DNA from 2 places in the Mesorhizobium sp. M0663 genome. Region 1 is predicted to be linked to the other one. Evidence: riboswitches for the same ligand, from Rfam matches in the RefSeq annotation. Region 1 holds a riboswitch; the other holds the start of a gene.
The links. Region 1 has a riboswitch for S-adenosylmethionine ahead of metX (homoserine O-acetyltransferase MetX). Riboswitches for the same ligand answer to the same signal wherever they lie in the genome.

Region 1 (4,208 bases):
TCCCATGGATCACCTCTCGTTCCCGGCCGCCGGACCATCCAGGCGCGCTCATCGATAAGGACAGCGCAGGTGTGCCAAAATCATCGGTGCCAGGTGGAAATATCTTTCAGGTGACGGCAGCCGCGCTTCGTTTTTGTATTCAGTGTCATTACCTCTGGGGTAATCGACGAGCGCATTACGTCTCGGCAAACTGCTCCCATCAAGCCGGTTGTCCGGCCTTCGACCACAAGGAGATACGCCATGACCGCCTACGCCGTCGCCCATATGCGCCAGGTCACGCCGGGGCCGCAGATCGTCGAGTACCTGCACAAGATCGATGAAACGCTGGAACCGTTTGGCGGCCGCTTCGTGGTGCACGGAGGCGAGGTGGAAGTCGTTGAAAACACCTGGCCGGGCCACCTCGTCATGATCGAATTTCCAGACATGCAGCAGGCGCGCGCATGGTACCGCTCGCGCGCCTATCAGGAGATCTTGCCGCTGCGCACCGAGAATTCTCAGTCCGACGTGGTCCTGGTCGATGGCGTTGCGCATCCGCACAAGGCCACCGACGTTCTCGAATAAGGGGACGATCTGCGACGATTGGCTCTTATCGTTTCAGCAGAAACACCGCCTGCTGGCCGAAAAAATTCCAGAACCACCACGGCATCGAGAAGCCGATCCGCTGGCCATTGGCGTCGAGCGCGGTCGCCTTTTCCACCGTCGCGCCAAGCTCGTCGCACAGATTGACGAAATCGCGAATGGTGCAGAAATGGATGTTGGGGGTGTCATACCAGGAATAGGGCAGGTCCCTGGTCACCGGCATGCGGCCGTTGAAGAGCAACGAAAAGCGCACCCGCCAGTGGCCGAAATTCGGGAATGAGACGATGGCGCGGTTGCCGATCCGGAGCAGTTCGTCGAGCACCAGCTTCGGATTGCGTGTCGCCTGCAAGGTCTGCGACAAGACGACGAAGTCGAAGCCCTTGTCGGGATAGAATTGGAGATCCTTGTCGGCATCGCCCTGGATGACCGACAGGCCACGCGCCACGCATTCGTTGACGCCGCGCTGCGACAGCTCCAGGCCGCGGCCATCGACCTTCTTGGTCGCCTGCAGCAATTCGAGCAGCAGGCCGTCGCCGGAACCGACATCCAGCACCCGCGACTGCGGCGGGATGAGATCGGCGACGACTTCGAGGTCGACGCGCTGGGCGCGGTTGACGCTCATGCGTTCGGCTCCTGCCTGGCGCATGGTCCTGATCCGAAAAGTCTGCAACTTTTCGGGGTCATGCGCTGATGCCTGGCGCATGGTCCTGATCCGAAAAGCCGGCAACTTTTCGGGGTCATGCGCCGAGCCCTCTCGCCCGAGCGGCCGAGGCGATGAAGCCTTTGATGGCGGCGAACAGTTCGGGCTCGTCGAGCAGAAAGGCGTCGTGGCCGCGGTCGGTCTCGATTTCGACGAACGATACCGAGGCGCCGGCCGCGTTCAGCGCGTGCACGACCGAGCGGCTCTCTTCGGTCGGGAACAGCCAGTCGCTGGTGAACGAAACCAGGCAGAAGCGCGTCTTGGTGCTGGCGAAGGCATCGGCCAGCCGGCCGCCATGGTCGGCGGCGAGATCGAAATAGTCCATCGCCCGGGTCATGTAGAGATAGGAGTTGGCATCGAAGCGATCGACGAAGGTCATGCCCTGATGGCGCAGATAGCTCTCGATCTGGAAGTCGGCATCGAAACCGAAGGTCAGCGCTTCGCGGTCCTGCAGGTTGCGGCCGAACTTGCGATGCAGCGCTGCTTCCGACAGATAGGTGATGTGGGCGGCCATGCGCGCCACCGCCAGCCCCTTTTCCGGCCGCTTGCCATGCTCGAAATATTTGCCGCCGTGCCAATCGGGGTCGGCCATCACCGCCTGCCTGCCGACCTCGTGGAAGGCGATGTTCTGCGAAGAATGGCGGGCGCCGGTCGCGATCGGCAGCGCCGAGAAGACGCGCTCGGGATAGCTGGAGGCCCATTGCAGCACCTGCATGCCGCCCATCGAGCCGCCAAGCACGCTGAACAACTGTTCGATGCCGAAATGCTCGACCAGCATCAACTGCGCCCGCACCATGTCGCGGATGGTGATGATCGGCAGGTCGAGCCCGTAAGGCTTGGCTGTGGCGGGATTTGTCGAGGCGGGGCCGGTGGAGCCGAGGCAGCCGCCGATGACGTTTGACGAGATGACGAAGAAACGGTCGGTATCGATGATCTTGCCGGGGCCGATCAGCACTTCCCACCAGCCCGGCTTGCCGGTCACGGGATTGGTGTTGGCGACGTGCTGGTCGCCGGTCAGCGCATGGCAGACGAGGATGGCGTTGGAGCGCGCGTCGTTGAGCGTGCCATAGGTCTGGTAGGCGATCTGGAACGGCGACAGCAGCGTGCCGGCGTCGAGCTTGAGCGGCTTGTCGGCGCCGAAACGCAACACCGGGCTCGACGGCTGGTCGGCCTCGTTGTTGGTTTTTCGAGCGCGCAAAGCGACCATTACATCTCCTTGCCCGGCCTTCCGTTGTCCGCCGGTCTGGGCAACAGCCAGTCAGGGCAACAAAAAACCGGCCATGCCTTCGCAAAGCCGGTTACAAGATGCAAACGGCCCTTTAGCAAGTTGTTTAACGTGGCTGCAAGCCGACCGGCCAAATCACCACGGAACTGTTGCTGCTCTTCTAGGACCGACGCATGGCTTCGTCAACGGCAAGTTCTTGATCCCGAATTGCCGCCCCTCGACATTCCGAGCCACGGCTTGTATTTCCGCTGCGGCCTCCGGATGGAGGCACTCTCGACGGATTTCATGAAATGAGCCAGACACCGGATCAGACACGTCCAAGGCCCCGCGCCGGCATCATGGACATCGAAGCCTATGTGCCCGGCAAGAGCGCGGCGCCTGAAGGTGTCGCCAAGGTCCATAAATTGTCGGCGAACGAGAACCCGCTCGGTCCTTCGCCAAAGGCGATAGAGGCCGCGCGCGCGGTCGCCGACAAGCTCGCGGTCTATCCCGACGGCAGCGCCAGGCGCCTGAGGGAAGCGATCGCCGAGGTGCACGGGCTCAACCCGGCGAACATCGTCTGCTCCAACGGCTCCGACGAGATTCTGGGCCTGCTGGCGCAGACCTATCTCGCACCCGGCGACGAAGCCATCATCACCGAACACGGCTTCATGGTCTACAAGATCTACATACAGTCGGCCGGTGCCGTCCCGGTAACGGTCAAGGAGACCGATGAACGCGCCGACATCGATGCGATCCTCGCCGCGGTGACGCCGGCTACCCGGATCATCTTCCTTGCCAATCCAAACAATCCAACCGGCACCTACGTGCCGTTCCAGGAGGTGCGCCGCCTGCATGCCGGCCTGCCGCGAAACGTGCTTCTGGTGCTGGATGCAGCTTACGCCGAATATGTCCGGCGAAACGATTATGAAGCCGGCGTCGAGTTGGTGGGCAGCGCGGAAAACGTGGTCATGACCCGCACTTTCTCCAAATTGGGCCTGGGCGGGGCGCGGATCGGCTGGATGTATGCGCCAATGCACGTCATCGACGCGATCAACCGCGTGCGCGGGCCTTTCAACGTCAATGCGACGGCGATCGAGGCCGGCATCGCGGCGATCCACGACCGCGCCCATATCCAACGCAGCGTCGCGCACAACGAGACCTGGCTAGCCTGGCTGAGCGAGCAACTAAGCGGGCTCGGGCTGCGGGTGACGCCGAGCGTCGGCAATTTCATCCTCATCCACTTTCCCGAGGACAAAAAGCATTCGGCGGCGGCCGCCGACGACTACCTCAGTGCGCGCGGCTACATATTGCGGCGCGTTTCCGGCTACGGTTTTCCGAACGCGCTGCGCATGAGCATCGGCACCGAAGAGGCCAATCGCGGCGTTGTCGCAGCACTCGCGACATTCCTGAAAAGCTAGAACACCATGACCTCACCGATGTTCGAAAAGATCGCGCTGGTCGGCATCGGCCTGATCGGCTCGTCGCTGGCCCGCGTCATCCGCCGCGAGGGACTCGCCGGCCAAGTCGCGATTTCGACGCGCAGCGACGCGACGCTGGCACGCGCGAGCCAACTCGGCCTTGGCGACACCTATACGACGGATGCGAAAGAGGCGGTTCGCGATGCTGATCTGGTTATCGTTTCGGTGCCGGTCGGCTCTTCAGGCACGGTCGCCGCAGAGATCGCGCCGGCGCTGAAGAAGGGCGCCATCCTCACCGATGTCG
Region 2 (4,208 bases), on a different contig from region 1:
GGTTCGGACTGCGGGTCAATCTTGTCGCCTCGCCCTTCGAACAGCCGCTCGGCCGGCGCACGTTTGGCGAGATCTGGTCGCGGCAGGCGCGCTGGGCGCGGCTGCGCCGCGTCACCTTCGCGCTGTTCTTCGCCCCCGAGATCCTGATCGGCGCAGCGCCGCCGCTGGTGCTTGCGCTGATCGCGGCGGCTGACGCCGGCGTCAGCCTGCCGGCAACCGCCATCGCCGTGCTGGTCGCGGCCTACCTGCCGGAATGCGCCTTGGCCTCGGCCAAGGGATGGCACCTGTCGCTGCGCACCATCCTGGCGATGATGGCGCGAGACCTGATGCTTCCCGCCATTTGGGCGCGCGGATGGCTGAGCGGCGCCGTCGACTGGCGCGGCAATGTGATGACTATCCAGACCAAGGCCGTCGCGGAGCTGGAAGAGACCCCGTCCGGCGCCTGATCGGCGCGTCCCCGCTCGCCTCTGTTCGGCCAGCCCTTATCCGGCAACTCTCAGTGCCTGCTCGATGTCTTCGAGCAGGTCGTCGGCGTCCTCAAGGCCAACTGACAGCCTGAGCGTTCCCGGTCCGATGCCGAGCTCGGCGCGGGCCTCATCGGTCAAGTTCTTGTGCGTCGTCGTCGCCGGATGGGTGATCAGGCTCTTGGCGTCGCCGAGATTGTTGGAAATCAGCACGACGTCGAGTGCGTTCTGGAAGGCAAAGGCCGCCTGCTTGCCGCCCTTCACATCGAGGCAAATCAGCGTCGAGCCGCCCGACATCTGCTTCTGGACCACGGCCGCTTGCGGGTGGTCGGCGCGGCCGGGATAGATGACGCGGGCGATTTGCGGGCGCTCGGCCAGGAAATCCGCGATGCGGCCGGCACTTTCCGTCTGCTGGCGTACGCGTAGCGGCAGCGTCTCCAGGCCTTTCAGCAGCGTCCAGGCATTGAAGGGCGAGAGGCTTGGGCCGGTGTGGCGGAAATAGTCATGCAGGTTCTCGTCGATCCATTTCTTGTCCGACAGAACGATGCCGCCAAGACAGCGCCCCTGGCCGTCAATATGCTTCGTGGCCGAATAGACGACGATGTGGGCGCCGAGCTGCAGGGGTTTCTGCTGCAAGGGCGTAGCGAAGACATTGTCGACGATCAGCCTGGCGCCGATCGAATTGGCAAGTCCCGCGACGGCGGCAATGTCGACTACCTCCAGCGTTGGATTGGTAGGGCTTTCCAGGAAAAACAGTTTGGTGTTGGGCTTGACCGCCTTTTCCCAATTGGCGATGTCGGTGCCGTCGACCAGCGTTGCCTCAATGCCGTATTTCGGCGCCAGCGTCTCGACCACCCAGCGGCAGGAGCCGAACAGCGCGCGCGCCGCCACGATATGGTCGCCCGCCTTGGCGCTGCACAGCAGTGCTGCCGTCACCGCCGCCATGCCGGATGCCGTGGCGCGCGCGTCCTCGGCTCCTTCCAGCGCGCACATGCGTTTCTCAAACATGTCGACCGTCGGATTGGCATAGCGCGAATAGATGAAGCCCGGCTCCTCGCCCTTGAAGCGCGCCTCCGCCGCTTGCGCCGTCTCGTAGACATAGCCTTGGGTGAGATACATCGCCTCGGAGGTCTCGCCGAAGCCGGAACGCAGCGTTCCGGCATGCACGAGTGCGGTCTGAGGCTTCCAGTCGCGCTTCTTGGTCATCATTCTATCCAAACACCAAAATTGGTCCAAACAACAAAAAACCGGTCGCGAAAGTCGCAACCGGTCCATATGGCCTTGCGGCCCGACGGTCCTTTAGCGACTTGTTTAACGTGGCTGCAAGCCGACCGGCCAAATCACCACGGGATAACGAGCTTTAGACCCGCGCCACGCTTGCGTCAATTGCCGGCATGATTAAGAGGGTTGTACCAAGCAGGTGCCAAAGGCGTCCATGGTCGGACCTGCGACAGAACAAGACCTCGCCCGGCGTTCGAACGGAGCCAGACCCTTGCGGCAGACAGGCATTCTTCCCGATCAGGATATTTCCACGCTGTTCCAGACGGGCGCGCTGAAATCGCCGCGCACGCTCGATGCCGATCAGATCCAGCCGGCCAGCCTTGACCTCAGGCTCGGCGACAAGGCCTGGCGAGTGCGTGCTTCCTTCTTGCCCGGCCCGGACCACAGGGTTGTCGACAAGCTCGACCGGCTGAAGCTGCACGAGATCAACCTCGCCGAAGGTGCCGTGCTGGAAACCGGCTGCGTCTACATCGTGCCGCTGCTCGAGAGCCTGGCGCTGCCCGCGCATATTTCCGCCTCCGCCAACCCGAAAAGCTCGACCGGACGGCTCGATATCTTCACTCGGGTGATGACCGACCGCGGCCACGAGTTCGACAAGATCGCCGCAGGCTATGAAGGTCCGCTCTATCTGGAGGTCAGCCCGCGCACTTTCCCGATCGTCGTGCGGACCGGCTCGCGGCTGTCGCAGGTCAGGTTCCGCACCGGCAATGCGCTCTTGTCGGAAAACGAGCTGCACGAGTTGCACCACGCCGAAATGTTGGTCGCCACCGAACCACCCAACATCTCAGGCGGGGGCATCGCGCTGTCGATCGACCTCGACGGCGACAAGGATGGGCTTGTCGGCTATCGCGGCAAGCACCACACCGGCCTGGTCGACGTCGACAAGCGCGCCGCGCAGGATGTCGTCGATTTCTGGGAGCCGCTCTACAAGAGCGGTGCCGGCGAGCTGGTGCTCGATCCGGACGAATTCTATATTCTGGTGTCGCGCGAGGCGGTGCATGTGCCGCCGCTCTACGCGGCCGAAATGACGCCCTTCGATCCGCTGGTCGGCGAGTTCCGCGTCCATTATGCCGGTTTCTTCGACCCGGGTTTCGGCCATTCGGCGTCGGGCGGCACCGGCAGCCGGGCGGTGCTCGAGGTACGCAGCCACGAAGTGCCGTTCATCCTCGACCACGGCCAGATCGTCGGACGGCTGGTCTACGAGCACATGCTGAAACGGCCGCAGGCGCTCTACGGCACAGATCTAGGCTCGAACTATCAGGCGCAGGGCCTGAAACTGTCCAAGCATTTCCGCACCGCGCGCTGAGCTTTTTCGCAAGCCGTCAGCTGCGAAACAGATATTCTTTCGCGGCGCCAAGGCAGCCATGAAACTGACCGACAAAGAGCAGTTCTCGCACTGCCAATCGCCTCTTCCCCCAAAATCCTCTGGTTTGCTTCTCGTCGTCAAGTGAGGCGCTTGAGCTGGACTGCAAGGGGAACAACTGCTTGCCGAGACATCCCAGCACATGGGCTCTGGCGGAGTCGATACCGCAGGCTCTGCCATTGTCGTTCAGTCTGTCAGCGCGGAGTGCGGACGTCATGCGATCCGCGTTGCGCATCAGAAAGCTCACTTGCGATTTCGAATAACCGGTGGCCAGAAGCCGGTTAGTCGTCGACATCCGGGCCTCGCGATAGGATTTTGCGCTGCATTGTCCGGCGCTGTAAGCCGCTGGCGAGAAATAGGCGAGGAACAGCACTAAACTTACGAACACAGTGCCAATCCGCAGGCCGTTCATTTCTCGCCCCTGAATTATGTCACCAGTTTACAACGCCTTCACCGCCACCTTCACCGGCTGCTCGATTTCAAGCGGGTTGCGCAGCGGCAGGCCGAAATCCTGCGCCTCGATTTCGAATACGTCGCCGGCCTCGGTCCTGATGCCGTCGGCGAAGGACAGCGTCGCCGTGCCGAACATGTGCACATGCACGTCGCCCGGCTGGCGGAAGGCCGAGTATTTGAAGTGGTGATGCTCGAGATTGCCAATGGTGTGCGACATGTTCGCCTCGCCCGACAGGAACGGCTTTTCCCAAAGCAGCTTGCCGTCGCGCAGGATGCGTGAAGCGCCGCGGATGTCGGGCGGCAGGTCGCCGATCAGGATCTCCGGCCCGAACGAGGCGTTGCGCAGCTTGGAATGGGCGAGGAAGAGGTAGTTCACGCGCTCGGTGACGTGGTCGGAAAACTCGTTCGACAGGGTGAAGCCGACACGGAACGGGGCGCCGTCGTCACCGATCACATAGATGCCGGCAATTTCCGGCTCCTCGCCGGCATCCTGAGCGAAGGCCGGCGACATAAGCGCCGCACCGGGCGCCACCGCCATGGTGCCGTTGCCCTTGTAGAACCATTCCGGCTGCACGCCGATCTGGCCCTTCGCCGGCTTGCCGCCCTCAAGCCCCATGCGGAACATCTTCATGGAATCGGTCAGCTGT

Region 2: linked by a shared signal. The riboswitch ahead of NKI54_RS07465 (O-succinylhomoserine sulfhydrylase) and the one ahead of metX (homoserine O-acetyltransferase MetX) in region 1 are both predicted to bind S-adenosylmethionine.

Annotation. Positions count from the first base shown of each region.
Region 1 is NZ_JAMYPX010000025.1:947-5,154, forward strand. It holds gene NKI54_RS28465 (SDR family NAD(P)-dependent oxidoreductase) at 1-6, opposite strand, end outside; gene NKI54_RS28470 (DUF1330 domain-containing protein) at 241-561, shown strand; gene metW (methionine biosynthesis protein MetW) at 587-1,201, opposite strand; gene metX (homoserine O-acetyltransferase MetX) at 1,317-2,486, opposite strand; SAM riboswitch at 2,579-2,656, opposite strand; gene hisC (histidinol-phosphate transaminase) at 2,795-3,904, shown strand; gene NKI54_RS28490 (prephenate/arogenate dehydrogenase family protein) at 3,911-4,208, shown strand, end outside.
Region 2 is NZ_JAMYPX010000003.1:216,738-220,945, forward strand. It holds gene NKI54_RS07460 (glycosyltransferase) at 1-446, shown strand, start outside; gene NKI54_RS07465 (O-succinylhomoserine sulfhydrylase) at 483-1,673, opposite strand; SAM riboswitch at 1,744-1,821, opposite strand; gene NKI54_RS07470 (2'-deoxycytidine 5'-triphosphate deaminase) at 1,900-3,051, shown strand; gene NKI54_RS07475 (hypothetical protein) at 3,068-3,520, opposite strand; gene araD1 (AraD1 family protein) at 3,548-4,208, opposite strand, start outside.